2 regions of the Paraburkholderia sp. MM6662-R1 genome follow, and region 2 is predicted to be linked to the other one. Evidence: riboswitches for the same ligand, from Rfam matches in the RefSeq annotation. Region 2 holds a riboswitch; the other holds the start of a gene.
What was found. A riboswitch is a leader RNA that binds a small molecule or an ion and turns the genes downstream of it on or off. The one in region 2 is predicted to bind thiamine pyrophosphate.

Region 1: it holds a riboswitch for thiamine pyrophosphate, as region 2 does, so the genes downstream of both, thiC (phosphomethylpyrimidine synthase ThiC) here and OKW39_RS13825 (FAD-dependent oxidoreductase) in region 2, are expected to answer to the same signal.

Annotation. Positions count from the first base shown of each region.
Region 1 covers NZ_JBNDLV010000001.1:4,013,201-4,027,587, reverse strand. The annotation lists gene OKW39_RS19080 (sensor histidine kinase) at 1-13, shown strand, start outside; gene OKW39_RS19075 (entericidin A/B family lipoprotein) at 232-369, shown strand; gene OKW39_RS19070 (EamA family transporter) at 573-1,502, opposite strand; gene OKW39_RS19065 (pentapeptide MXKDX repeat protein) at 1,935-2,177, opposite strand; gene OKW39_RS19060 (molybdopterin-dependent oxidoreductase) at 2,270-3,073, opposite strand; gene OKW39_RS19055 (cytochrome b/b6 domain-containing protein) at 3,144-3,788, opposite strand; gene OKW39_RS19050 (DUF1223 domain-containing protein) at 3,837-4,700, opposite strand; gene OKW39_RS19045 (hypothetical protein) at 4,812-5,270, opposite strand; gene OKW39_RS19040 (GreA/GreB family elongation factor) at 5,862-6,266, shown strand; TPP riboswitch at 6,409-6,526, shown strand; gene thiC (phosphomethylpyrimidine synthase ThiC) at 6,615-8,546, shown strand; gene OKW39_RS19030 (glycine zipper 2TM domain-containing protein) at 8,692-8,916, shown strand; gene OKW39_RS19025 (hypothetical protein) at 9,160-9,633, shown strand; gene OKW39_RS19020 (L-lactate permease) at 9,929-11,527, shown strand; gene OKW39_RS19015 (DMT family transporter) at 11,818-12,744, shown strand; gene bamC (outer membrane protein assembly factor BamC) at 12,915-14,150, opposite strand.
Region 2 covers NZ_JBNDLV010000001.1:2,919,599-2,933,985, reverse strand. The annotation lists gene thiE (thiamine phosphate synthase) at 1-1,012, opposite strand, end outside; gene OKW39_RS13835 (thiazole synthase) at 1,009-1,824, opposite strand; gene thiS (sulfur carrier protein ThiS) at 1,932-2,129, opposite strand; partial or broken gene OKW39_RS13825 (FAD-dependent oxidoreductase) at 2,189-3,329, opposite strand; TPP riboswitch at 3,551-3,674, opposite strand; gene OKW39_RS13820 (ABC transporter ATP-binding protein/permease) at 4,105-5,856, shown strand; gene OKW39_RS13815 (SDR family NAD(P)-dependent oxidoreductase) at 5,853-6,656, shown strand; gene OKW39_RS13810 (hypothetical protein) at 6,862-7,323, shown strand; gene OKW39_RS13805 (hypothetical protein) at 7,388-8,056, shown strand; gene OKW39_RS13800 (response regulator) at 8,158-8,901, shown strand; gene OKW39_RS13795 (flagellar basal body L-ring protein FlgH) at 8,996-9,667, opposite strand; partial or broken gene OKW39_RS13790 (hypothetical protein) at 9,789-10,276, opposite strand; gene OKW39_RS13785 (response regulator) at 10,711-11,451, shown strand; gene OKW39_RS13780 (ATP-binding protein) at 11,448-12,755, shown strand; gene OKW39_RS13775 (tyrosine-protein phosphatase) at 12,946-13,821, opposite strand; gene OKW39_RS13770 (MFS transporter) at 14,174-14,387, shown strand, end outside.

The DNA.
Region 1 (14,387 bases), 1.1 Mb from region 2:
AAGCCCCGTCTGACAGATGCTCGCCGCAGCGCCCCCAAGCCGTTGTAGGAGTGCGCCGACGCAAACACCGGAGCACGCCTACGACAAAATCGCGGCACGGCCGACAGCGCCGCCCCCGCCCTTTTTTTACCATGCAATCAGACCGGTTCGAAACCGGATCGAGATCTGATCGACTGGCATGGCCCCGGTCGGACGACATCAACCGATGCATTCTCGACAAGGAGAAGTTTCATGACTCGACTGATCGCTTTGCTTGTGCTCGCAGGAACTGCCATGCTTGTCACCGGCTGCAACACGATGGCGGGCGCTGGCGAAGATATTTCGAAGGGCGGCCACGCCATCACGAACGAGGCGGATAAGGCGAAATAAGCCGGCACATGGCAGCAGGATTTGCAAAGCCCGTCGCGGGATGCCGCTGCGGGCTTTTTTTTCGTGAATGATTGGGTGCTGGCTGGCACTCGACGCGACGCGTTTTCAGAACGCGATGAAACGGCACGGCGATCCGCGAGGGCGCGCAGCTGGCGGCAAGGCTTTGACAGCGGGCGCGCGGTTCGACGAGAACCGCGCCGCTATCAGGCGCTGCGCTTGTTCCGGTAATCGAACCAGAAAGACAGGCCGACGCTGATCAGAATCACGATCGTCGCGATTACCGTCGAGCGGGTGACCGGCTCGCCGAGCAGCAGCGCGCCCAGCGCGACCGCGACGACCGGATTCACGTACATGCAGCTGCTCGCGATGATCGGGCTCGTGTGGCGAATCAGATAACCGTAGGCGACGTACGCCGCCATCGTCCCAATCAACATCAGATACAGGAACGCGACGAGAGGCAGAAAATGCAGCTCGAGCATCCGCTCGCCCGACGCCCACGCGACCAGCGTCGACATCGCGCCGCCGAGGCCGATCTGCAGCGAGGTCGACAGAAACAGGTCCGACGGCAGCTTCAGTTGCCCGGCCAGATGCGCGCCGCCGGCCCAGAACAGCGCGCCGCACAGAATCGCGAGACTGCCGCCCGTCGAGCCCGGCGTGCTGTCGCCGTGACTCAGAATCACGATGCCGGCGAGCCCCAGCCCGACCGCGAACCATTCGCCGCGGCCGATCTTGCGTCCGGCGACGGCCGCGATCACGGTCGCGAACAGCGGCACGGTCGCGACCATCACGGCCGCGGTGCCGGTGCCGACCGTGCGCATGCCGTAGGCGAGCATGCCGCTCGACAGACCTACCAGCATGGTGCCGACGAGGCCGGCGTTGCGGATTTCGGCGAAGCTCGGCCAGATCGGCTTGCGGCGCGCGGCGAACACGAACAGACCGATGCCGGCGAACAGGTTGCGCAAGCCCGACATCAGCAGCGGCGGGAACGAGCCGAGCGCGACATGCACGCCGAGGTACGTCGAGCCCCACACCAGATAAACGACGGCAAGCGCGAGCGCGATCCGCCCGTTGCGCGACTGCGGCAGACGCAGCGGCCAGCCGCGCGGAGAAAAAGCTGAACGTTGCAGCGACATGCTTCAGTCCGCCGTCGCCACTCGACCCGCGCGATGCGCTCGATGCCCGCGAGGCGCCGAGCCTGCGTCGATGCCTTTCGGGCGGGATGGCGGGCACCGCATCGGCGATGCGGTCGGACGGGCGAGGCTGGCGGACATGTCGGTGGAACGGTAAGACGATGGGCGGCGCCGGAAGCGCCAGAAACGGCGGTGGCGGCGGCGTCGGTCAAAACGACACGATGCAACGCGGCCGGGCTGCGCGGCCGCAAGCGTGGCAAAGCCCCGGCGCGCACCGCATTATGCAGTAAGCGCCAAGAACGCCACGCGAGAGAATCGTAACTTTTGGGTTTCCTGCAACAGAAAAGCCGGGGACGCATCCCCGGCTTGCGGTGTCGGATCCGTTCGATGCGCGGCCGTGCATCGGCAGGATCGCTAAGCACGCTCGGCGCCGACTCAGTTGCCCATCGCGCCCGACGCCTCGTGCTTCATCGCGTCGCCGCCCTTTTTCATCGAGTCGTGCTTCATCGTGTCCTTTTTCATGCCGTCCTTCGACATGCTGTCTTTGGACATCGAATCTTTCGACATCGCATTCTTCGACATCTCACCGTTCGACATCGCGCCGCTCGCCTGCGCGAAGGCCGCGCCGCCGCTTGCCAGCATCAACAATGCGATCGTGGTAACTGCAATCTTCTTCATGGGATGACTCCTTGGTGGTGGATGAATCGAAGCCGGCGAGAGCCGGCGTGCTTCCGAAGCCGCTGCCGCAAGCGCGCGTGCGCCCGCATGCGTCAGGAGCCTCCGAACCAGTTGTAGCCCTGGTCGACCCAATAGCCGCCGGGATACGTGTTGGTGACGAATATTTCGACGATGTGCTTCGGATTCTTGTAGCCGAGCTTGGTCGGCATGCGCAGCTTCATCGGGTAGCCGTATTTCGCGGGCAGCCATTCGCCGTCGTAGGAAAACGTCAGCAGCGTTTGCGGATGCAAAGCGGTCGGCATGTCGATGCTTTCGTAGTAGTCGTCCGCGCATTTGAAGCCGACGTACTTCGCCGTCGTGTCCGCGCCGACGCGCCGCAGAAAATCGCCGAATGGCGTGCCGCCCCAGCGGCCGATCGCGCTCCAGCCTTCGACGCAGATATGTCGCGTGATCTGCTCGGCATGTGGCAGCGCGTACAGCTCGGGCAGCGTCCACACGCGCTGGCCGGTTACGAGACCGCTCAGCTTCAATTGATAATCTGAGCCGTCGACGTGCGGCACGTCGTCGATGCCGTAGTACGCGTTGAAGGGAAACGGCCGCGTGATCTGCGCTTCGGTGTAGGTCGGCGCGAGCTGCTTCGGATCGAACAGCGCGGCCTGCGCGCGATCGTTCAGCCGCGACACGGCGGTGAGAAAACGGTTCACGGAAGCGTCGTCGGTCAGCGAGCAGCCGGTCAGCATCGACAGGCCGCCGAGCGTCAAGAGCTGCTTGCCGAACAGGCGTCGCGACGGCATCGCCAGTTCGCGCTTCGCATCGAGCAGGATCGATGCGCGGTCGAGCTTGTGGCTAATACGCTGCGTGGATGGGTCCGCTGGTTTCTCTATCGGCTTGTTCATGATTCGGTATCCGTTTGGAATTCGCGTTGCGATTTCATGAGCGTGAGCATGCGCGTGGGCAGCCGCGGGCTCAACGTCCGCGCAACATCGCGAGCAACGAGCGCGGCACGAGCGCGACCATCGCCAGATGCACGGCGAGAAACGCGGCCAGCAGCGACATCGCGCTGAAGTGCACGATGCGCGCGTTGTCATAGCCGCCCATCAGTTCGCGCAGCAGCGGAAACTGCACCGACTTCCAGATCGCGAGCCCCGATAGCACGAGCACGATCAGATCGGCGATCGCGAACAGGTAGGCGAATTTCTGCACCGCGTTGTAGACGCGCAGATCGCCATGCGACAGCTTCCCGCGCAACGCGGCGACGAAATCGCGCAGTACCGCGCGCGGCGTCAGCGGCAGGAACTTGCGCACGAAACGCCCGCTCGCGAGATTCAGCGCGATATACATGAGGCCGTTGAACACCAGCAGCCACATCGCCGCGAAGTGCCATTGCAGCGCGCCGCCGAGCCAGCCGCCCAGCGTGATTGCGGTCGGGAAGCTGAACGCCGGGAAGATCGGCGACGCGTCGTAGATGCGCCAGCCCGACAGCATCATCACGATCGCGGCGAGCGCGTTCAGCCAATGCGTGATGCGCAGCCACAGCGGATGAATGGCGCCGCGCTTCGGCGCGGTGGGCGCGGTGGGTGCGCTGGGGCGCAAGGCGTGGGGTGTGGACATGGGGCTCTCCTCGAGCAGCGGTAGTGAATGCGGCGCGCGCGAGGTCGATCAACGGCACGCGGGAAGGTCGGTCGCTTGCAGCACGTCGCCGCTCGCGTCGCTTTCGACGAACGCGACCACGCCGAAGCGGCCGGCGGCGTTGGCGCTCGGATCGGCTTGCGCATCGACGCTCGCAGCGTGTACATCGATGTCCTGATGAATCCGCGCGTGACCGGAGACGAGCGGCACGGGCCCGAACCAGGCGCGCACGACGCGCTCGTGATGCAGCGTCGCGCCGCGGTTTTCGCCCGCGCCGACCTGCGTCGTCAGCGCGTTCTCGTAGATCGCGAGATAGGCGCTCAACGCACCCGTGGCGGCGGCTGCCGTCGTGCTGAACTGCGCATCGACATCGAACGCGCCGGGCGCACGCGGGCTCAGCGCAAGTGCGACGCTCGCCTGGGCGGGTTCGGCGACGAGCTCGTCGATGCGGCGCTCGAAACTGTCGCGTTGCGACCAGTCGCGCAGCTCGCGGCCCGCGACGAACACTTCCGGCGTATAGAGCGTGTGCGCGCCCGCGAGACGCGTCAGCGTCTGCTGACGTTCGGTGAAGCGATGCTGGGAAAAGCGGTCGGTCCAGCCGAGGCTGTTCCAGTAGTCGACGTGCAGCGCGAGCGGCACGATGCCGTGCGCGGCGCCGTCGCTTTTCCATTGACTGAGCCAGCGGTCGGCGGGCGGGCAGCTATCGCAGCCCTCGCTGCTGTACAGCTCGACGAGCGCGACGCGGTGCGCGGGGCTGTGCGTGGCGCATAGGGGCCCGGCCGCGTCGGCCGCACTGATGCCAGAACCGCTCAGCAGAAACAGCGCAAGGCCGACGGCGGGCGTCGAAAAAGTCGTAAAGCGCTGAAGTATCGAGCGATTGTGCGCGGTCGACATGACGTGCTCCGATCGTAATCTGCACGTTTGTCGAGCCGCGCGGCCGGTTATGACAAGCCTCTTTTAATTTTTTTCCGGCATGGGATGAGCCAGCCAAAGCTCGCCCGCGACTCAGTCGTAACTGACCACCACCGTCACGCGCGTGTCCGTATCGGTGCGCTTCGCGTTCAGCGACAGCACGCCGCCCGCGCGATCGACCGCGTAGTGGCCGTCGCGGGCCGTCGCGACACGCCCGGTGCCATCGACGAACCGCGCCGCCACCAGATCGCGCGACTGCGTGCCGCCGTTCACTTCGAGCGCGACATCGGCCCCGCTGACGACGCCCGGCGGCGCGCTGAATGTCACCGTGCGCGAAAAGCGCTGACCCGCCACGCTCGCGCTACCGACGGCGACGCCAATGGGCGCCGTATCCCCGCTGATCTGCATCGGCGGTGCAACGATCATCCCCACGAACCGGATCACGCCGCCCGTCACCGTCGATGCCGCCGGCGCCGCCAGCGGCGCGGCAAGCAATGCCACCACCGCGACTGTGCGACCGAACGTTCGCCACCGCCTGCTTTCCGCTTTCATGTGCACCTCTTTGTCAATCGGCGCGAGTCGCCTCGCGCCATTCACGCGCCATCCCGCGAATCGCTTCGCCGGAGTGCGGCCTTCGCTGCACTTTGTTTAACGGCAATCCTCTGACTGGCTTGAACGCAATGCGGACCACACCGCTTTCTTCTCGCACCGCACAAAAACGGTCAATCGACGGGCGCGACGTCGCAAACGGAGCTGCGTGAGACAGCGTGCTAACATCAAACTTTCGTCTCGCTGCTGCCGCGCGGCCTCACGCTTTGTCGCCCGGCACCTCTCGATCGCTTTTCCCCAATACCTGGTCGTTTTGCCCGTGACTTCTCTGCGTCGTCCGACTTTCCGTGCTCTCGCCCGCTTGCGGCCATGCCGCGCAGGCGAGTGCGCGCGCGCGGACGTCGCGTCGCACGGCCCCGGCGAGACGTCCCGAACGGTCCCGCTTCACGCCGCCCGGCGCCCTCGCTGACGCAGCCCGCCAATACCCAGGGCCGCGTCGCCGGGCACCGGGCTCTCCCATTCGTCCACTCATCCGCCGACCACCCCATGGGTCGTTGCACGCGGCCATCCATGACCGCCTTATCCGGAGTCCTGATGATGAAGAAGATCAAAACCTGCTACCTGACCGAACTCGACGTGACCCGCCTAGAAAAATACGCGGCCACCGACGCCAAGTTGCAGCACATGCTCGACGATGTGCTCGAACGCGCGGTGATCGTCGACTCGCACGACATCCCCGCCGACGTCGTCACGATGAACTCGCAAGCGACGCTGATCGACGCAGCGAGCGGCGAACAGATGACGTGGACCGTCGTCTATCCGCCCAACGCCGATTTCGCGCAAGGGCGCCTGAATGTGTTCTCGCCGGCTGGCCTCGCGCTGCTCGGCGCGCGCCGCGGCGAGAGCGTCCGCTTCACGCCACCCAGCGGCGATCAGAAAGTGCTCAAGCTCGACAAAATCCTGTATCAGCCTGAAGCCGCCGACGATTTTTCACTGTAAGGCGGCCGTTCCCTCGCTGTAAGTTGCCCTGTCTGATGCGGTCTCGAATCAAGCATAGGAGATGTCTGGTTTCATCCGGACCAGTTTTTTTGAGTCATTCAGACAGGTTGCCAAACCGCGGGCGGGCGGTGTATCGTGTGCGCTGCTAACGCGGGGGTCCTGCGTAGCGCGGAGCTGGAGGTCCGTGTTGCGTGGGTGAGAAATACCCTTTGAACCTGATCTGGATAATGCCAGCGCAGGGAAGCGTACGGATTTCGCTCCAGCCCCAAGTGCCTCACCTCTCCGCGATTTCCGACTACTTCCATCTCGGTCTCCTGCTTAGCCGCCCCACTTTGTACGGAGACTTACATGAACGCCAACCCGAAGTTTATTTCCGCCGAAGCCCACGTGGACGAGGCCGCCGTCGCGCCGTTGCCGAATTCGCGCAAGGTCTACGTGACCGGCTCGCGCCCCGACATCCGCGTGCCGATGCGCGAAATCTCGCAGGCCGACACGCCCGACAGCTTCGGCGGCGAAAAGAATCCGCCGATCTACGTGTACGACACGTCGGGCCCCTACTCCGACCCGGACGCGGAGATCGACATCCGCGCGGGTCTGCCCGCACTGCGCGAGGCGTGGATCGAGGAGCGCGGCGACACCGAGCCGCTGACCGGTCTGTCGAGCAGCTTCAGCCGCGAGCGCGCCGCCGATCCGGCCACCGCGCAGCTGCGCTTTCCGGGACTGCATCGCACGCCGCGCCGCGCGATCGCCGGCAGGAACGTGACGCAGATGCACTACGCGAAGCAAGGCATCATTACGCCGGAAATGGAATACATCGCGATTCGCGAAAACCAGCGCCGTGCCGAGTACCTCGAGACCCTGAAGACGAGCGGCCCGAACGGCGCTAAGCTCGCCGCGATGATGGGCCGTCAGCACCCCGGCCAGGCATTCGGCGCGAGCGCGTTCGGTCCGAACGGCCTCACCGAAATCACCGCGGAATTCGTGCGCGAGGAAATCGCGCGCGGCCGGGCGATCATCCCGAACAACATCAACCACCCGGAAAGCGAGCCGATGATCATTGGCCGCAACTTCCTCGTGAAGGTCAATGCGAACATCGGCAACTCGGCGGTGACATCGTCGATCGGCGAGGAAGTCGACAAGATGACGTGGGCGATCCGCTGGGGCGGCGACACGGTGATGGATCTGTCGACCGGCAAGCACATTCATGAAACGCGCGAATGGATCATCCGCAACAGCCCGGTGCCGATCGGCACGGTGCCGATCTATCAGGCGCTCGAAAAGGTCAACGGCAAGGCTGAAGACCTCACCTGGGAAATCTTCCGCGACACGCTGATCGAGCAGGCCGAGCAAGGCGTCGACTACTTCACGATCCACGCGGGCGTGCGTCTGCAATATGTGCCGCTCACGGCGAACCGGATGACCGGCATCGTGTCGCGCGGCGGCTCGATCATGGCGAAGTGGTGTCTCGCGCATCACAAGGAAAGCTTCCTGTACGAGCATTTCGAAGAGATCTGCGAAATCATGAAGGCCTACGACGTGGCCTTCTCGCTCGGCGACGGCCTGCGTCCCGGCTCGATCTACGACGCGAACGACGAAGCGCAACTGGGCGAGCTGAAGACGCTCGGCGAACTCACGCAGATCGCGTGGAAGCACGACGTGCAGGTGATGATCGAAGGTCCGGGCCATGTGCCGATGCAGCTGATCAAGGAAAACATGGACCTGCAGCTCGACTGGTGCGACGAGGCGCCGTTCTACACGCTCGGGCCGCTGACCACCGACATCGCGCCGGGCTACGACCACATCACGTCGGGCATTGGCGCCGCGATGATCGGCTGGTTCGGCACCGCGATGCTGTGCTACGTGACGCCGAAGGAACACCTCGGTCTGCCGAACAAGGACGACGTGAAGACCGGCATCATCACGTACAAGCTCGCCGCGCATGCCGCCGATCTCGCGAAGGGTCATCCGGGTGCGCAGGTGCGCGACAACGCGCTGTCGAAGGCGCGCTTCGAATTCCGCTGGGAAGACCAGTTCAATCTCGGTCTCGACCCGGACAAGGCGCGCGAATTCCACGACGAAACGCTGCCGAAGGATTCGGCCAAGGTCGCGCATTTCTGCTCGATGTGCGGCCCGCACTTCTGCTCGATGAAGATCACCCAGGACGTACGCGAGTTCGCCGCGCAACAAGGCGTCACCGACGACGAAGCGCTGAAGAAAGGCATGGAAGTAAAGTCGATCGAGTTCATGAAGCAAGGCGCGGAGATTTATCAGCGGCAATGAGCGGGTTGCGCGATTTGCGCGAACCAGCACTGCAGTATCGAAGCCCGCCGGCATGGCGGGCTTTTTTATTCCACCGCATCGAGCAGGCACGTTGCGTGCTGAGAGAAGGAAACATCTGTTTCCAATAACGAGCGGAGTCAGCATCATGAAATCGATCCGTCATCTCGGTACTCGTCTTGGTACGGTCGCAGCCGCCCTTTCACTTGTCGCGGGTCTCGCGGCATGCGGCGACATGTCCCCACGCACACGCGATACCGCGATCGGCGCGGGTGTCGGCGGCGCCGCTGGCGCGGCGATCGGCGGCAATGGCTTGTCGACGTTGGGCGGCGCGGCGGTAGGCGGCGTCATCGGTAACCAGGTCGGCAAGTGAGCGGCAAGTGAGCGTTGCGTCAGATGAGCGTCTAACGGTTCATACAGGACAGCAAACGATTTTTTCGGACCACGATCCGGACTGCCAAGGGCGCCGGATGCGGTGCGCCCTCGTCCCGACAACGCGCGTGGAAATAGGCTGAAATATGCGGTTGCAGTTTTGCCACAGCGCTGCCGCGGCAAGAGCGTAAGCTCCTCGTAACGACGTCGCGCAAGGCGGCATCGGTTCATCGAGGAGCGCGCCATGAAGTCCCGCGTCGTCACCCATCTTTGCGTGGTGCGCCTCTCGACGCCACGCGATTCGTCCAGTTTTTCCGCGAGGTTCGCGCGGCCCGCCACCGCGATTTGCGTGCTCGCCTCGAGTCTCTTTTTGGCAGGCTGCTATTACCCCGCCGGCTACTATCCCGCCGGCTATTACCCGTCGTACTATTCGACCGCGCCCGCGACCACAGCCGACCAAACCGCGCCGGCGACCGATCAACAGCAGCCGCCTCAAGCCCAGGCGCAAATGCAGGTCGCACCGCAAGACATGCCGCCCGGTTATGCGGTCCCCGCGCCCGTGTATGCGGCGCCGCCGGTTTATCCCGCCTACTATCCGCCGCCGCCTTATCCCGCTTATTACGGCTACCCCGCCTACTACGGACCGTCGATTGCGATCGGCATTGGCGGTTATTGGGGCGGCCATTGGGGCGGTCATGGGGGCGGCCACTCGCATTGACCTGTCCTCTTTCGTCGCGGAGCGTGCACGCGCCGGCACTTCAACTGCCGGCGCGCGCGCTTCTTCATGAGTCGTTTTTCCGCGCGTATCGCCCTCCACCGCGCATACCCCGCTCGTACTTTCCCGGCTTGACGCGCCGGTAAGGCGCTCTATCCTTGGAAGGTTTCATGCAGCACCCGCTTAAATCGGGCGACGCCGCTTTGTCGAGGCCACTTGCGAGCGTCCGCCGAATCAGAGCGACGCGCCGTCATGCGCAATCCCCCGCGTCGAAATACACAACAACGAAGGAGACGTGATGTTTCATCAACTACTCACTCCGGTTGGCAATTCGCTTTTTCCGTCGTTCATCGTCGCCGCGCTGCCGATCATCGCCGTGCTCGCGCTGCTCGGCTGGGCGCGCAGGCCCGCGTGGCAAGCGTCGCTCGCGGGACTGATCATCGGTTTGATCGTGGCGATTTTCGTCTGGCAGTTTCCGGTCGGGCTCGCGTTCAACTCGGTCGCGGCTGGCGTCGTGTTCGCGATCTGGCCAGTGATGTGGATCGTGTTCACTGCGATCCTGCTGTACAACATCGCGCAGCGCTCGGGACGCTTCGAGGCCTTCCGCCTGTGGATGATCGACAATCTGCCGAACGACCGGCGCACCGTGCTCGTCGTGGTCGGCTTTTCGTTCGGCGCGCTGCTCGAGGGCATTTCGGGTTTCGGCACGCCGGTCGCGATCACGAGCTCGCTGCTGATCATGCTCGGCTTTCCGACGCTCGAAGCGCTGACCTTCACGCTGATCTTCAACACCGCGCCGGTCGCGTTCGGCGCGCTCGGCGTGCCGATCACGGTGCTCGGCGCGGTCACGCATCTGCCGTCCGATGTGCTCGGCAAGATGGTCGGGCGGCAATTGCCTTTCTTCGCGGTCCTGCTGCCCTTCTATGTGATCGCCGTGTACGCGGGCTTTCGCAACATGCTGCGGATCTGGCCGGTGCTGCTGGTCTCGGGCCTGAGCTTCGCGCTGACCCAGTTCGTCGTCTCGAACTTCATCAACTACAGCCTGACCGACGTGCTGTCGTCGCTGGTTTCGCTGATCCTCACCGTTGCGTTCCTACGCGTCTGGAAGCCCGCCGGCGATCCGAAATTCGCGGTCAACGTCGATCGCATCAGCGAGGTGCGCGGCAAGATCGGCGGCGCACAGGGCTGGTATCCGTGGATCATCGTGTCGGTCGTCGTGATCATCTGGACGATCGCGAGGATCTTCACGATCGGCGACCTCAAGGTGTCGTGGCCCGGTCTCGACAAGGCCGTGTTCATCACGCTCTACAACACGCCGTACGGCGCGGTCTGGGACTTCCAGCCGCTCGCGACCGGTACCGCGATCCTCGTCGCCGCGCTCATCACGGCGTTCGTCGTACGGCTCTCGCCCGCCGAGTTCGGCAAGGCGATCTCCGATACGTGGGTGCAAACGCGCATCGCGATCCTGACCGTGGCAACGATCGTCGGCCTCGCTTACCTGATGAACTACTCGGGACTCACCTACACGCTCGGTCTCGGCGTTGCGTCGGTCGGGCCGCTGTTTCCGCTCGTGTCGGCGTTCCTCGGCTGGGTGGCGGTGTTCCTGTCGGGCAGCGATACGTCGGGCAATGCGCTGTTCGGCAATCTGCAGGTGGTCGCGGCCAAACAGCTCAATCTGAATCCGGTGCTGATGGCGGCGACCAACTCGTCGGGCGGCGTGATGGGCAAGATGATCTCGCCGCAGAACATCGCGACCGGCGTCGCGACCACCGAGTTGAAGGGCAAGGAAGGCGTCGTGTTCGCCAAGACCTTCAAACATTCGATTCTGCTGACGGTGCTGCTTGGTGTGCTCGTCTGGGCGCAGCAGAACGTCCTGCCATGGATGATTCCGCATTGAGGTCGCGCCAGTAACGGCGCAATGCAATTCACCTCTTTTCGGACGGCCGCCCACGCATCGCGGGCGCCATTTCCGATCCCATCCCCACTGCCGTTCCGCCGATGCAATTTTTCTCACATATCGGCGAGAATTGCTCGTTTGGCGCGCGCCCTCGCAGCGCTTACCATCGACCTCATCGGACGCGGCTGTCTCCCGGATCTTGCCGTTTCATCCTGTACTGAAACGATTCGCGCGATCGCACTGTTACGATGAGCTGGCGTCCTGACTCAACTGCGCGGGGCGCCATTCCAATGAAAACCAGAAACCTGCTGCAACTGCTGATCCTCGCTGCCCTGTGGGGCGCATCGTTCCTGTTCATCCGCGTCGGCGTGACCGACTTCGGCGTCGCGCCGCTGATGGCGCTGCGCGTCGGCATCGGCGCGCTCTTTCTCGCGATCGTGCTGATCGCGCGACGGCCGCTGCAACAGTCCGCCACCGTGTTGCGCACGCACGCAGTGCCGCTGCTCGTGGTCGGTATCGTCAATTCGGCGGCACCATTCTGCCTGTTCGCGTATGCCGAGCTGACACTGTCGGCGGGCGTCACGTCGGTGATCAATGCGTGCGCGCCGCTGTGGGGCGCGCTGGTCGGCTTCCTGTGGCTGCGCGACCGGCTCAGCGCACTGCGCACGCTTGGTCTCGTGGTCGGCTTTCTCGGCGTGCTGATGCTCGTGTGGGATCAGATCGCGGCGCCGGCCGGCTCGGCCGCCTCGCCGCTGAGCGTCGCGCTCGCGGCCGGCGCCGCGCTCGGCGCCACGCTGCTCTACGGCATCGCCGCCAACTACACGAAGCGTCACCTGACTGGCGTCGACGCGCTGACCGTCGCGACCGGCACGATGATCGGCGCGACGATCGTGCTGCTGCCGCTCGCGGTCATCTACTGGCCCGCCGCGCCGATCTCGCTGCGCGCGTGGGGCGCGGTGATCGCGCTCGGCGTCGCCTGTACCAGCATCGCGTACATGCTTTTCTTCCATCTGATCGCGGTCGCCGGGCCGACGCGCGCGATCACCGTGACCTTCGTGATTCCGATCTTCGGCATTCTGTGGGGCGCGTTGTTTCTCGGCGAGACGGTGTCGCCCGGCATGCTCGAAGGGTGCGCGGTGATTCTGGTCGGCACCGCGTTGGCGACCGGCGTAGTCAAGCGCTTGCCGTGGATGGGGACGCGGCGCGCGGATACCTGAGCGCACGCAGTCAATCGGCAACCGCGCCGGGTCGCGGCTTGCCGATCCGGTCACGTTAGATTGGCTCACGCGCGCGCCCTTCGCGCGTCAAATGCATAGTCAAAAAAAACCGCCCGGATTTCTCCGGGCGGTTTCGTCGAACCGGCGGCGTCGGCCGCGAGGCTCTCGTATCAGTGCAGCTGGTCGGCCATCAGGCTCATGATCTGCTTGGCCTGCGAGCTTTCGTCGAGTTGCCCCTTGTCGTCGACCACGGCCACGCGGGTCTGGTTCGGCGTCACGGCGCGCACGTTCACGCGATACTGCTTGGCGACCTTCTCCTTCTTGCCGTGGAAGACCTGGCTCCAGAAGCCCTGCTCGGCCGACGACATATCCTTCGGATCGACGTAGCGCACGAAATAGAGGCCGCGGCTCATGTCGCGATCGTCGACCGTGAAATTGCTGCGATCGAGTGCGAGGCCCACGCGCAGCCACGCGCGGTCATACGGCTCGCCGAGCGTGAGTTCGGTCGATGAGAGCTGCGCCGACGTGTTGTTGGACGAATCCTCGTCCGGCATAGGCGGTTGCGCCGCGAGCGCGACGTTCTGCGCGACAACGGCGGCCGTCGCCGACTTCGCACCCGCCGTCGCCGCGTTCGGCGCGATCTGCGTGCCCGCGGGCGACAGCTCGGCGTTCTGTGTGCCACCCGCGTTGCTACCCGAATCGGCCCGCGCCAGCGAGACCATCAGGCGCTTCAGGTATTCCTGCTCGAGCGCCGGGTCGTTCGGTTTGGGTTGCCACTGGGTCGACTCGTTGTTCGTACCGGTGATCGCCTCACGCATGCCTTTCTGGCTGACGAACACATAGGTGCCGCCATTCGGCGCCGCTTCGAGACGCGTGCGGAACTTGTTGCGCTCCGAACTCACGTAGCTGTTGCCCATCGCCTTCGACAGCGTGTTGCGGATAAAGCCGTCGTTGATCTGCGCGTGGGTTTCGTTCCAGTCGGTTTCCATCACGCCCTTGTCGCGCTGGTCGACGACGAGCAGGAAGCCCTGCTCCTGCCAGAAGCGGCGGATTTGCGGCCAGGCCTGATCGGGCGTTTTGTTGTCGATCACGAGCCAGCTCTCGGTGCCGTCGCGCTGGATGTGGATGCCCTGGACGGGCGGCACGACCGCGACCGCGTCGCCGGCCGGCGCCTGTGCCTGCACCTGTTTCAGCGTGGACAGCGAGGTTTCGCCGCCCTGCGGCGGCAGCGAACGCTGATCGGCCGTCTCGTCGATCATGTTCGGCGGTACGGCAAGCGATACCTGCTTAGAACGGGAGTCGCTCCTATAGTCGATTTTGGTCGGCGACGAGGTGCCGCAGCCGGCGACCAGCCCGCCTGCCATGAGCATTACTGCAAACCGCTTGGTGAGACGAAAATCAGTCATGTTCGGGGAATCCTTCCGCTACGCCACGGCAAGTTTCCGTGGATCAACCCAACATTTTACCGGTCCCGGTGAGGCCTGTGCAAAAACTGGGGTTTGCCCGCGAATCGCCACATGCCACGGCTACGAAGCGACCACGGGAAAAAAGTCCGCGCCCATCATGCTATTTGCCTTCTTATGAGGTAAATTTAACACTAAATAACACTTTCGAGTTGACCTTGGGAGTATTCCCAAGTCTTT
Region 2 (14,387 bases):
CGGTCGCGAGCACGTCCGGCAGCACCTGCAGATCGATCCCGCCGATCGCGACGAGCGGCACCACGCCGTCGAGCAGCCGCACATAGCGTGCGAGGCGGCGCAAGCCCTGCGGCGCGGTCGGCATGACCTTGGTCGTGGTCGGGAACACGGCGCCCAATGCAATGTAGCTCGGCCGGAAATGCAGCGCCTTCAGCATCTCGTAGAAGCCATGAGTGGACAGGCCCAGGCGGACGCCCGTGTCGGCCAGCGCGGACAGATCCGCGGTATGCACGTCTTCCTGGCCGAGGTGCACGCCGTATGCGCCCGCCTCGAGCGCCGCCTGCCAGTGATCGTTGATGAACACCTGCGCGTCGTGCGCGCGGCCGGCCGCCACGCAGCGCGCGATTTCGCGCTTCAGCTCGTCGGCGGGTTCGGCCGACTTGCGGCGCAACTGCACCGTCTTCACGCCGAAGCCGACCACCCGTTCGACCCAGTCCGCGGTCGGCAACACCGGATACAGGCCGAGCCTTGCCGGGCAGCGCGGGAACGCCTTGGCGGGTGCCGCCGGCAGGTCGGTAAGGCGCGGAAAGCGAGCGAGGTCGGCCGGGAAAGCATCGTCGGCGCGGGTCTCGTCGCCATCGCGCCACGCGAGCGCGAGCACCAGCGCGTCGTGCGGATCGAAACCGCAGTCGAGGAACGCGGCAAGCGCGGGAATCCAGTCTTCCGCCAGATGGCCTTCGAGGCCGTACTTCTCGCCGCCCAGATGCAGCGTCGCGCGGTTTTCCGCGGCGACGATCACGCCCGCACCCCGCGTCAGCCAGCGCGCGATCTGCTCGCCGTGCGGCTGTGCGTCGGCGCTCACGATCAGGTCGCCACCGTTCGGTTCGTCGGGTGCGATCAGGCAGATGCGCCACGGCGCGTGCGTCGGCGGCCAGTCGCCGAGACGTGCGCGGATGCGCTCGGCGGCTTCGATGAGTTCGTCGGCCGTCGGCCAGAACAGATCGCGGTCCTTCAGCGTCAACGACTGAGTCATGCGGCACCTCCATCCTGATGCCAGAACGGCATGCCGACCACCGGCGTGCTCGCGTGCGCGCTCTCGCGCTCGGCCATCGGGCCCGCGAGATACGCTTGCCGACCCGCCTCGACGCCCAGCGCGAACGCGCGCGCCATCGCGTCGGGGTGCGTCGCCTGCGACACGGCCGTGTTCAGCAGCACGCCGTCGAAGCCCCACTCCATCACCTGGGCCGCATGCGACGGCACGCCGAGCCCGGCGTCGACGATCAGCGGCACGTCCGGCAGCCGCTCGCGCAACACGCGCAGCCCGTATGGATTGATCACGCCCTTGCCGGTGCCGATCGGCGCGCCCCACGGCATCAGCGCCTCGCAGCCGGCGTCGAGCAGACGGCGGCCGATCACCAGATCTTCGGTGCAGTACGGCAGCACCTTGAAGCCATCCTTGACGAGCCGCGCGGCGGCTTCGATCAGGCCGACCGGGTCGGGCTGCAGTGTGTAGTCGTCGCCGATCAGTTCGAGCTTGATCCACTCGGTCTCGAAGATTTCGCGCGCCATGTGCGCGGTCGTCACCGCTTCACCGACGCTCAGGCAACCCGCCGTGTTCGGCAAGAGCGGCACGCCATGGCGCTTGAGCAGATCGAAGAAGCCGGCTTCGGCGTGGCCCTCGTTCATCTGACGGCGCAGCGCGACCGTCACCATGCCGGGGCGCGCGGCGTCGATCGAATCGGACAGCGATTGCAGCGACGGATAGCGCGATGTGCCGAGCAGCACGCGGCTTGCAAAAGTTTGACCGTATAGCGTCAGCGCGTCGGCGGTCTCGTGAGAAGTCATTTGCATCATCCTGGTTTGCCCTCGCGGCTAGAACCGACCGCGTTGCGGCAATGGGTTTTCGGCGACGGTTGTTGCGTTCGGTAAGCGACAGGCTGGCGCGGTCGCGCTCAGCCACCCGCGACCGGCTGCACGACGTCGAGCCGGTCGCCCGTTTGCAACGCGCGCGCCGCATGCTGCGCACGCGCGACGAAATCGCCGTTGAGCGCGACCGCGAACGGCGGACGCGCGCCAAAGGCGGCGAGCGCATCGGCGACGGTCGCGCCCTCGGGCAGCGACAACGGCTTCTGATTGATATGAATGTCCATGGTGTTCGAATGCGGTTCAATCGATGGCGCAAGCGGCATCGCGCGCGGCACGTTGGCCGCTACGCTCGGGCCGGCTCGCGCGCGAAATGCTGCTGGAACAGCTCGCTCCAGCGTGAGTCGCGCCGCCAGCCGGCGAATGCGTCGGCATCACCGACGCGGCCGTCGAGCAGCGCGCTCGCGAAGCGCACGGCTTCGTCGGCGACTTCGGGCGCGATCATGTAGCCGTGCCGGTACAGGCCGTTCACGCGCAGCGTGCGCGCGCCGTCCCACAGCAGCGCGGGACGATGATCGGGCAAGGTCGGCCGGCACTGCGAATTCAGCTCGAGAATGCGCGCCTCGCCGAAGCCCGGGTGCACCGAAAACGCCGCGCTCAGCAACTCGAGCGCCGAACGCACGCTGACGGGCGACATGTCCTCGCCCTCCACCTCGGTCGCGCCGATCACGTAGAGGCCGTTCTGCTTCGGCGCGATATACAGCGGGTAACGCGGATGCAGTAGCCGCACCGGGCGCGTCAGCTGCAGGTGAGGCGCATGCACGCGCGCAACTTCGCCGCGGATGCCGCGCAGCGTCGGCAGCACCGGCTTCGCGCCGAGCCCGCGGCAATCGATGGTGATGCCGGCATCGGGCAGCGACGCGTCGTCGATCGGCGTGTTCCAGTGCGTGTCGACGCCGCGCTCGGCAAGCCCGGCCGCGAGCGCGGACAGCACCTGGCGGTTGTCGAGCTGGCCTTCTCGCGGCAGCAGCCAGCCTTGGCTGAAGCGGCCGGCCAACGCGGGTTCGGCGGCGCCGAGCTGCGCGCCTGCCAACGCGACGAAGCCGCCGTCGAGCGAGCAACTCGGCCGGCGCGTTCGCACGCACGCGCCGCTCGAATAGCGGCGCCTCGGTGCGATCCGCGTGATGCCAGACGACGAGCGTGCCGTTGCGCTGGAAAAACACCGGCTCCGGCAGTTCGGCAAGCACGCGCGGCCAGCTTTCGAGCGAACTCGCGCCAAGCCGCGTGATCAGCAGCTCGGCGCTCGCGGCCTCTGCCAGCGGCGCGAGCATCGCGGCGGCGACCCACGCGGCAGCCTGCGAACCGGTGGCATCGCCGCGCTCGTAGAGCGCCACGCGATGCCCGTCGCCAGCGAGGCGCCACGCGACCAGGCGGCCGCACAGGCCGCCGCCGAGCACGGCGAAATCGGGTCGGGCGGGACGGTTCATCGCGCGCGCTCCGTTCGACTGCGGTGGGCAAAACCAAAACGGCACGGCTCGCCCGAGGCGGCGTGACGAAGGGAAAAATGCATGTCTGAAGAATGGGCGGTCATCGAGTCCTTTCCGTACGGCCAAAAACGCACGTACCCAGGACGAAACCGGCGGGTGAAGCCGGCCGGTCACGACGTGCACATGTGAGCTGCGCTCGCCGCCCGGCGGGGAATGGAAGACGGTTGCTTCCGGAAACTTCCCGCGCCGGTATTACCCGGATCGGGTGCAAAGGGTCTCTCTCAGCCTCGCCGCCCCGGCATGAAAGTCATGCCGCCTGTGGGCGAAGCACCCCTGTTTCGTCGCAGGTTATTAGACCATAAAAGGCGCGGCGCCCGCAAACCAGCGCTCCGCGGTCGCCACCCCAATTTTGATCTGGCACCGTCTATCGAGATGCCGGTGCGAAGCGGCCCGGCGCTCTGGCACAATGCCGTGATCGGTGCCGCAAAAACGCGGCGCGCGCGGCACTCGTGGCCGCATGCGTGGCGGCGGCACCCCAGCGGATGCCGGCCCCGAAAATTAATTTTCGCTTAAGGGCGTCACGCCAGAATCGGGCGCCCGTCCGGACTCGCGTCATCGAGCGTGATGGCGCGATGACCGGCCAGGTATCGCAGACCCGCGGCAGCCACACCCTCGCAAAGGCGCCTGCTGTTCGCGGGATCGCCCGACATGGGTCAACCAGATCGGACCCGTACGCCGGAATGGCACTTCGGGTCAGCACTTCATCAGGATGCTCATGACACCACATACTTCCGCCAGCCCCGCGCTGCCGCCCGACGAAAAGGTCTCCGCGTGGACCCTGATCAAGCCCTACTGGGTTTCCGAGGAACGAGGCATCGCGTGGGGGCTGCTCGTCACGATCATCGTGATGAACCTGCTCGTCGTCTGGATCAACGTGCGCCTGAATAGCTGGAGCAGGGACTTCTACAACGCGCTGCAGGCGAAGAACGTCCACGACTTCCCGCACCTGCTGATGATCTTCACCGGACTCGCGTTCGGTTTCATCATCCTCGCCGTGTATGGACGCTATCTGCGCCAGATGCTCGGCTTCCGCTGGCGCCAGTGGCTGACCACCCGCTACCTGAACGAGTGGCTCGACGACAGCGCGTTCTACCGCATCGAGCGCGACCGCCTCACCGACAACCCCGACCAGCGGATCAGCGACGACCTGCAGTCGTTCGCGACCACCACGCTGTCGCTAACGCTCGATCTGCTGTCGACCGTCGTCACGCTCGTGTCGTTCATCACGATCCTGTGGTCGCTCGCGGGCGCGTTGAGCATCTCGCTCGGCGGCATGCCGCTGCAGATCCCCGGCTATATGGTGTGGGCCGCGGCGCTGTATGCGGTGGGCGGCTCGCTCGTCACGCAGAAGGTCGGCCATCCGCTCGTGTCGATCAACTATCAGGCGCAGAAAGTCGAGGCCGATTTCCGTTTCGGCTTGATACGGCTGCGTGAGAACGCCGAGCAGATCGCGTTCTACAACGGCATGGAAACCGAGAAGACGAACGCGCGCACGCTGTTCGGCCGCATCCGCGACAACTGGTGGCAGGTGATGAAGTACACGAAGCGCCTGACCTTCGTGCTGAGCTTCTACGGCCAGATCGCGATCATTTTCCCGATCGTCGTCGCCTCGCCGCGCTACTTCGCGGGCGCGTTCACGTTCGGCGTGCTGATGCAGATATCGAGCGCGTTCGGCACGGTCAGCGATTCGTTCTCGTGGTTCATCAACAGTTATACGAGCCTCGTCGAATGGCGCGCGACCGTGAACCGGTTGCGCGAATTCAAGCGCGTCGTGCATTCGCCGCGTCTGAAGGAATCGGTGTCGCCGGCCACGGAACATGGCGGCATCAATCTGCATTTCGTCGACAGCAACACGCTTACCACCGACAGCCTCCAGCTCGCGCTGCCCAATGGCAACCCACTGTCGCGCATCCGCGATATCGCGATCCGGCCGGGCTCGCGCTGGCTCGTGCGCGGTCCGTCGGGCGCCGGCAAGAGCACGCTGATGCGCGCGCTCGCGGGCCTGTGGCCGTTCGGCGACGGCTCGATCGACGCACCGGTCAACGCGCGCATGATGTTCATCCCGCAGGTCAGCTACATGCCGATCGGCACGCTGAAGGCGGCGCTCGCGTATCCGTCGGCGGCGGACACCTATGACGACGACGAATGCCGCGACGCGCTCATCACCTGCCATCTGTCGGAATACGCGGACCGTCTGCAGGAAACGGCGCACTGGACTCGCGTGCTGTCGCCGGGTGAACAGCAGCGCTTCGCCGCCGCGCGCGTGCTGCTGCACAAGCCGGACTACCTGTTCCTCGACGAAGCGACCAGCGCGCTCGACGCGGAAAACGAGGCGCGGCTCTATCGGCTGTTCACCGAGCGGTTGCCGAAGGCTGCGATCGTCAGCGTCGCGCATCGCGAATCGCTCGCAGCGTTCCATCACGAAACGCTCGACGTCGAGCGTTCTGTCGAAGCGGTAGCGGCGTGAGCGACGCGAGCGGCGCTCACGTCAGCGAAGCGCACGGCACCGCCGCTCGCGTCGTGCTGATCACCGGCGCCGGTTCCGGCATCGGCGCGGCGCTCGCACGGCGCCTCGCGGCGCCGCATACGTCGTTGATGCTGCACGCGCGCGGCGCAGACGACGCCTCCCGTCGACGGCTCGTGCAGGTTGCCGCCGACTGCACGGCAAGCGGCGCACGCTGCGCGACCGTGTTCGGCGACCTCGCCGAGCGCGGCGCGGCGGAGCACGTGATCCATCAGACGCTCGCGAGCTTCGGCGCACTCGATCAACTGGTCGCGAACGCCGGCCATGCGCAGCGCCAAACGCTGGCCGCGCTCGATCCCGACACCTTCGGCGCCGCCTTCGCCGCGATGCCAGCCGCCTTCGCCGCGCTCGTGCGGCGCGCGATGCCCGCGCTCGAAACATCGAAGCGCGGTCGCGTGGTCGCCTTGAGTTCGTTCGTCGCGCATCGCTATCGCGCGGATGCGCCATTCGCCGCGACGGCGGCCGCGAAAGCGGCACTCGAAGCGCTTGCGAAAACGGCGGCCGCGGAGCTCGCGCCGCTCGGCGTGACCGTCAATTGCGTGGCGCCGGGCTACACGCGCAAGGATCGCGGCCCAAGCGCCGACAACGCGGCCGTGTGGGCGCACGCCGCCGAAGCCACGCCGCTCGGTCACGTCGCCGAACCGGACGACGTCGCCGCGCTGATCGCATTCCTGCTGTCCGACGCGGCACGCCACATCACCGGCCAGGTGATTCACATCGATGGCGGCTTGACGCTCGGTTAAGCCTCGCCTGCGCGCCGGCACCTCCGGGCGCAACATCCGGAAAGACACGAGAAGAGTTCGAAAGCATTTGCGGAGCGCGCAAGCTGTTCCGCGCTTTGAAAATGCCTGCGAGCAGCGACGATAGTCGTACGGGCCGCGCCATGCGCCGGCCTTCGTTGATGTCAGTCACGTCTTTCATCGCAACCGCTCTTCGGACTCCTCGCCCATGTCATTCGCTCGCCGTGTTTCACCTTTGCTCCCGCGCGTCGCGCTCGCCTGCGGCGCGGCGCTGCTGCTCACGAACGCCGTCGATGCCGCGCAAACGACCGGGCCGAACCAACCCGCCGATATCTGCGCGGCGCTCACGCACATCGTCGATGCGAGCGATTTCCGGCGGCTGCCAAACGAGACCGCCGCGCAACTGCCGGGCGTCTCCAATACGGACGATTGCCGCGCCAGCCCGCACGCGTACGACTGCCACTGGCGTGCGCACTGGCAAGCCGACGGCGTCATCAACGATCCGCTCGAAGAACTCGGCGCCGACATCGCCGCCTGCTTTCCGCGCGTCGTGCACGACGTCAACACACCCGTGCGCCAGCATTTCGTCGTGACCACCGACGCCCGTCGCGTGAACGTCACCGCGAGCGTGCAAGGTCAGAACGAACTGCGACTGCGCGTGACTCCCTGAGCGCGCGGCCGTCGCTGCTTTTGATGCTCCATCGCATTTTGTGACCGGGATCGGGCGCTGCCTCATGACCTCGTCGCCGACCGTGCGCGCGCCAGCGGCAACCAGGCATTCGCGCCTGTGTCTGGTCGCCTCGCTGATATGCCGGCGTCGTTGCGCCCTCGCCGCCTTCGCCGCGACGCTGACGCTCGCGCTCGACGGTTGCGCCTGGACGCTGATCCAGGCCGCCGACGCCACCGGCTCCGTCATCCAGGCCGGCTACGCGATCGCGTCGAACTACTCGTCGCCGACCTTCGTCAACGGCCGGCCCGCGGATTTGCAGCACCTCTGCATCGAAGTGAACCCGACGGTGTCGGTCGGCGATTTCGTGCCGGCGCTGCAGCTCGCGCTCGAGCGGCGCGGTATTCGTTCGGACGTCTACAATCCGGGCACCTCGCCGGCCGGCTGCGAAGCGCGGCTCGTCTACGACGCCGCGATCGGCTATGGCCGCCGCTCGTTCAGCGACGAATCGATCCAGTACCTGTCGATCATCGATCTGACGCTGATCCAGAGTGGCCGCATTCTGGTCACCGCGCGCTATCAGACCGGCGGCCTGAACACCGACCGTTTTTCGTCGGCCTCGGTCAAGCTCGGCGGACTGATCGAGCGGATGGTGGTCGATCGGACCGATTTCCCGCGTCAAGCGCAGCAACAGCAGACCCTGCAAACCTCGCAGGCTTTCCCGCCGCCCCACTGAGTGCTCGCGGCTTTGCTTTCGCTTGCAGCGCCTTACACGGGAAAGGATTGGAAAGCGGTATACGCTTTGCGCGGCCCGTGCGCATCACTAAGATGACCTGAATGAACCAGACCATCCTGATCGTCGATGACGATCCCGTCGTACGCGAGCTCGTCGGCGAATATCTGCACGGCCGCGGCTTCAAGGTCGCCATGCTGGAAAATGGCTTGGCGTTGCAGCGCAGATTGCAGCAGGAGCGTCCCGCGCTCGTCGTGCTCGACATCATGATGCCGGAGCTCGACGGCATCAGCGCGCTGCGCGCTTTGCGTGTCGCCGGCGACGACATTCCCGTGATCCTGCTGACCGCGCGCGCCGATCCGATCGATCGCGTGATCGGCCTCGAACTCGGCGCCGACGATTATCTCGGCAAGCCTTTCGAACCGAGCGAGCTCGTCGCGCGGATTCGCACCGTGCTGCGGCGTCGCGGCTCGATCGCGGCGGGCGCGCCCGAACAGCGCGCGCCCTATCATTTCGGCCGCTTCGAAGTGAACTTCCCCGCGCGCGAACTGCGTCGCGACGGCGAACGCATCACGCTGCGTTCGAGCGAATTCGCGATGCTGAAGGTGTTCGTCACGCACGCGATGACCGTGCTCACGCGTGCGCAGCTGCTCGAAAAACTGCACGGCAATAGCGAAGCGCATCGCAACCGCAGTCTCGACGTATCGATCTGGCGCTTGCGTCGATTGATCGAAGTGGACCCGTCGGAACCGCGCTACGTGCAGACGGTGTGGGGACGCGGCTACGTGTTCGTGCCGGACGGCGAGATCGGCGCGGCCGAACGCGGGCTTGCGCCGCCGCTCGGTTAGCGGCGCCTGACGGTCGAAGCCGGTTGATGCGGCCCACGCGTCGCACGTAACGCGCAGCGCGGTGTCGCGCGCACCGCGCTGACCCGGCTGACGGTCAAAACGTCAGCACACTCAGAAACATCCTCTGCAGCCAGCCCATCGTCGTCGCATCGTTGACCATGCCGAGGCCCGCCTGCTCGATGCGCGCGTTCGCGACCTTGCTCGACGCGACGTAATTGCCTGCTTCGATGTCCTTGGGATTGACGATGCCCGAGAGTCGAAGACGGTCGCGGGTCCCGCTCATCGCGATCACCTTCTCGCCTGACACGACGAGATTGCCGCCCGACACCGTGCCGATCACGGTCACGGCTAGCGTGCCCGTCATGTCGCTGATGTCGCTCAGATTGCCCTGCCCTTTGTAGTCGGTGCCGGCAGAGCCGATGTTGAACAGTTTGGCGAGTCGCGCGGCGGCATTCGTCGATTGATCCGCGGCAGTCGCGGTGATGCTGCTCGTGCGGTTCGCCGACGCGCTCGCGCTGTTGTTGCCGCTATACGATTCCGACAGCCGGATCGTCAGCACGTCGCCGACGTGCTGCGCGCGCGGCGTCTCATACAGCAGCAGCGGCGCGCCGGCCTGATAGATCGCGCCTTGCGTGTTGACGTTCAACGGCGCGGACGCGAGCGGCGGCGCCATCGGCGTTTCGACGATCGACCTGGTCTGCGCGCTCGAACAGGCCGCGAGACAGCTCGCGGCGCCGAGCACGAGGGTGAGACGTAGCGCGGTCATGCTGGCTCCGTGGCGGAAAGGATGAAAGGAGTCGAAGTGAGGCGGCCTATGCGGACACCGCCCGGTTTCGGCGTTGGGATCGCACCGGTAATCAGGGTTGCCTGGCAAACGTCAGCCCGCGTCAGCCCGCGTCGGCGCCGCTCGCCTGCCACTGCCGCACGACCGCTTTCATCCACGCATCCGAGCCCTTCAGCAGATACGTGAGCGTGCCGTTGCGGCTGCCGGGCAGAAAGCACAGCGTGATCGAACTCACCGCGTTCTCCCATACGTACATCGGCATCGCGCCCGGCGCCGCGCCGCGTTGCGGGTCGCGAGACGCGGCGGCCCGTAACGATCCTCGAGCGCGTCGCGCAGATCCTCCGCGGTCAACTCGTCGATCACGAACGACATCTCGTAGAGACGCAGCGCGCCCTGCCCGTCGATGCGCGCGAAGCGCATCACGTGTTCGAGCGCCGGCGCACCATCGACCACGGCCTGCGACACCGCCCAGCGTTCATCATCGCGATGCGCCCAGCGGCACGCGACGCTCAGGCTATCGTGCGACTTCAGCCGCATGCCGAGCGCTCCGGCCTGCACGTCCGTCTCGCAGATCGGCACGCTGCCGACCGGCGAGGAGAAAGGCGTGGAACTGAGCGTATTGTGGATCGTCATGATGGACCTCGCGAAGGTGCGCATTGCGCACCGGTGTCGGTTGAACGCCGCGCGCCGTCGTCCGAGGCAGCGGGCCTCGTTCGGCGTGCGGCGCGACTTGCTGCGGAACGAATCATCGCGCCGCGCGGGTGCCGACGATGGGCGAAGCAAAGCACGCTTTCGCGCGGTTGTTACGATCCGTTCCGTGGGCTTGCGAGGGCTTTCGAGTGCTTGCCAACTGTTGTCATCGCTTGCCTGTCGTCGCGCAGAGCCGGATCAGGCAGTGCTAAAGTAAGCGCTGCACCTTCGCTGATCCGCCCCGGCGCGAGCCCGCCAGCACCGAGCGGCGCACAGTAAGCGTTGGTAAGGAAATGCCCGGTCGCGCGTCGGGCGGGCCAGTCTAGAATTTCGCCATGAATCCACAGGTCCTTATCGTCGACGACGATCCGGTCGTACGCGATCTGCTTTGCAAATTTCTGCAGTCGAACGGCTTCGATGCGTCCGTGCTGCATGACGGCACCCATTTGCAGCGTCGTCTCGAGCGTGAGCGGCCGTCGGTCGTCGTGCTCGACATCATGATGCCGAACACCGACGGCCTGCGCGCGCTCACCGCGTTGCGCGCCGCCGGCGACGACATCCCGGTGATCTTCGTGACCGCGCGCGGCACGGTGGCCGACCGCATCGTCGGCCTGTCGCTCGGCGCGGACGACTATCTGACCAAGCCGTTCGATCCGCGCGAACTGCTCGTGCGGATCCAGACCGTGTTGCGCCGGCGCGGGCCGTCCACCACGAGCGCGCCCGAAGCACGCAAGCGCTATCGCTTCGGTCCATTCGAACTGGACTTCGCCACGCGCTCGCTGAGCCGCGACGACGCCAGGCTGCCGCTGCGCGACAGCGAATTCGCGCTGCTGAAGATCTTCGTCAACAATCCGTACAAGGTGCTGTCGCGCGTGCTGATTCACGATCTCGTGCATCGCGACAACCTCGCGTTCCGCGACCGTAGCCTCGACGTACCGATCTGGCGCCTGCGCCGCGTGATCGAGGACGACCCGTCGAACCCGTGCTACGTGCAAACGGTGCGCGGCAAGGGCTACGTGTTCGTGCCCGACGCCAACGGCGCACCCTTCGAGGACGGGGCCGCCCCGAGCGCATGAGAAATCCGCTGAACACGCTGTTCGGCAGAATGGCGTTGCTGTCGGCGGCGGTGCTGTTCGCGATTCAGGCGAGCTGGTTCGTGCTGGTGACGATGCAGCCGCCGCGCCACGAAATCGACGGCTTCGCGCGCGGCATTCTGCTCGTGCTGCAGGCGATCAACGGCGAGCCGATCAAGGGCGCCGCGCTCGCGCCGGCGATGCGCGTGCATCTGGTGCCCACCTGGAACATGCCGACCAGCGTGCATCTGCGCGAGCCGCACGAGCATATGGTGGTCGAACTGAGCCGGCACCTGCGTGAGAACCTGCCGGCCGGCACGCAGATCGCCGTCGACGATCTGCGTCCGCCGCAACTGTGGGTGCTGGTCCCGGGCAAGTCGAACTGGGTCGTCGTGCCGGTCGACCTGCCGCCGCCGCCGCGTTTTCTGATCGAATCGGTGTCGATGCTGGTCGCCGGGCTGATCCTGTCGTTGTTCGCGGTGTGGCAGATGCAACGGCCGTTGTCTCGCGTGGCCGATGCGTCGCGGGCGTTCGGCTCCGGCGGCCGGCCCCGACCCGTGCCGGTGCAGGGCCCGCGCGAGCTGCGTGAGCTGATCGGCTCATTCAACGACATGATGCGGCGCCTGAACGAAGCCGGCGACGACCAGGCGGTGATGCTCGCCGGCGTCGCGCACGATCTGAAGGCGCCGCTCACGCGCCTGAAGCTGCGCGCAAGCGTGCTGGTCGACGAAAACGAGCGCGCGGGCCTGATCCGCGACGTCGATTCCCTGACCAACATCGTCCAGCAGTTCCTCGAATTCGCGGGCCAATCGGCGGACGCCGGACCGGCCGTCGAAGTCGACGAGTTCTTGCGCGAGCAGTTTTCCTCGGGCGATTACGCGGAGGCCGCTGAAACCGCCGAAGCGGCGGACCCAGCCGAAACCCCGCTGTTCGCGCTCGATCTGCGCGCCGGCCCCTCGTTCACGCTGCCGCGCACGCTGCTCGACCGGCTCGTGACGAACCTCGTCGACAACGCGCTCGAACACGGCATGCCGCCGGTGGAAATCTCGACCGCGTGCAGCGACCGTCATTGGACGATCAGCGTGCGCGACCACGGCGCCGGCATTCCCGACGACCGCATTGCCGCGGCGATGAAGCCGTTCGTGCGGCTCGACGCCGCGCGCGGCGGCGAAGGCCATTGCGGGCTCGGTCTCGCGATCGTCGCGCGGCTCGCGCACGATCGCGGTGGACGCTGCCTCGTGCGCAATCACGCGCAGGGTGGGCTCGAAGTACGGATCGAATTGCCGGTGGACCCGGCGCTGTCGTAAGCATGTTCGCAGGCAAACGCGGCGCGGACCGGACACTTACCTGCCCTTACCGCATCGACTGTCGCGCGGGGTGCGGCCTTATAGTCACCCCCGGCAACCTCGATGCAGCCCTTCCCGGTCCGCCCGCACCTCTGCGGCGGACTTTTTTTGCGCTGTAAGGAAGGCCACCAAAGCGCGCCAGCGAAGCGCGTCAATGCACGAGCCGATTGCGCAGCGCGTCGACCTTCGCCCTGGAAAGACCGAGGCCTTGCGTCAGGTAGCTCGCCATCGTGCCGTAGCTCGCCTGCACCTGGTCGAAGCCCGCCTGCAGATAGTTCTCGTCCACGTCGAGCAACGGCGCTCTCGCCGTCGCGATGGCCGCGCCTTCCTGCGCGCGCAGCGTGGTGGTTTGCGCGGCGATCGATGGCGCGAGATAGACGTTGCTGAGCAGGTAGTCCTGCATGATCACGTCGAGCGGAACGTTGGCGATGCTGAGCAGCAGCGCCGCGACCCAGCCCGCGCGATCCTTGCCCGCGTTCGAGTGGAATAGCTGCGCGCCCGTGCCGTCGGCGAGCGCGCCGAGCAGCGCGCCATAGGCGGCTCGCTGCGGGCCGCCCGTCACATACGCGCGCGCCTGCGCCTGCATGAACGCGACGGCGTCGACGGGAGAATCGACCGGGGGCGCGACGAAGTCGTTCGTGCCGAGCACGTTCAGCGTCGAGGATGTCGCGCCGCTCGGCAGCACGTCGGCGGTGCGTGCGATTTCGGCGGGCGTGCGCAGGTCGTAGACCGACACGATACCGAGCTTGTCGAGCGTCGCCGTGTCGGTGCCGCTCAGCGTCAGCGCGTTCGCGCGATAGAACACGCCGCGCCGCATCTGTTTGCCGTCGACGGTCAGATAGCCGGCACCCGCGCCGCCGACATCGCGGAAGTTGCTGACCGACACGAGCCGCGGCGTAGCCGGCTGATCGGCTTCGAGACTACCGCCGCAGGCGGACAGCAGCGTGCTGCCGAAACCCGCGGCCAGCATCGCACCGGCCGAGCCCCTCAGAAAGCGTCGCCGCGCCGCCGACGCTTCGCCGGGCATGCCGCGCTCCACGGGCACGATCGTGCTCGCAAGGGCGCGGAAAGGCGAACGGTTTTTCGCGGTAACGGACATCGGGGCGACAGGTGTATAGGAGGATTGCGCGGGGCAGCCGGGGCTGCAGACGCAGTTTAACGTTGACCAGGAAGTTTTGCGTTACATCGTAGGGCTTGTAAGAAAAAAGAGGGACGGTTGGCCCACCGATTTCCGTTCCCTTGCGGTGCCTTATCGGCCGTTGCCGCGCGCACGCCCTTTTTGACCCCAACTGGCCTCACGACGCCGCATCCCCGTAGAATACTGACACCCTCCCATCCGGCCCCCGCAGGCACAAGAAACCTGGAGACCACAACAAAACATGTCTTCTCTCCAATGGTTCACCGAGCTGACCCCGCGCGAGCGTCGCACGCTATTCGCCGGTTTCGGCGGATACGCGGTCGACGCGTTCGACTTCATGATCTACTCGTTCCTCATCCCGACGCTGATCGCGACGTGGGGCATGAGCAAAAGCGAAGCAGGCATGATCGCCACCAGCTCGCTGATTTCGTCGGCGATCGGCGGCTGGCTCGCCG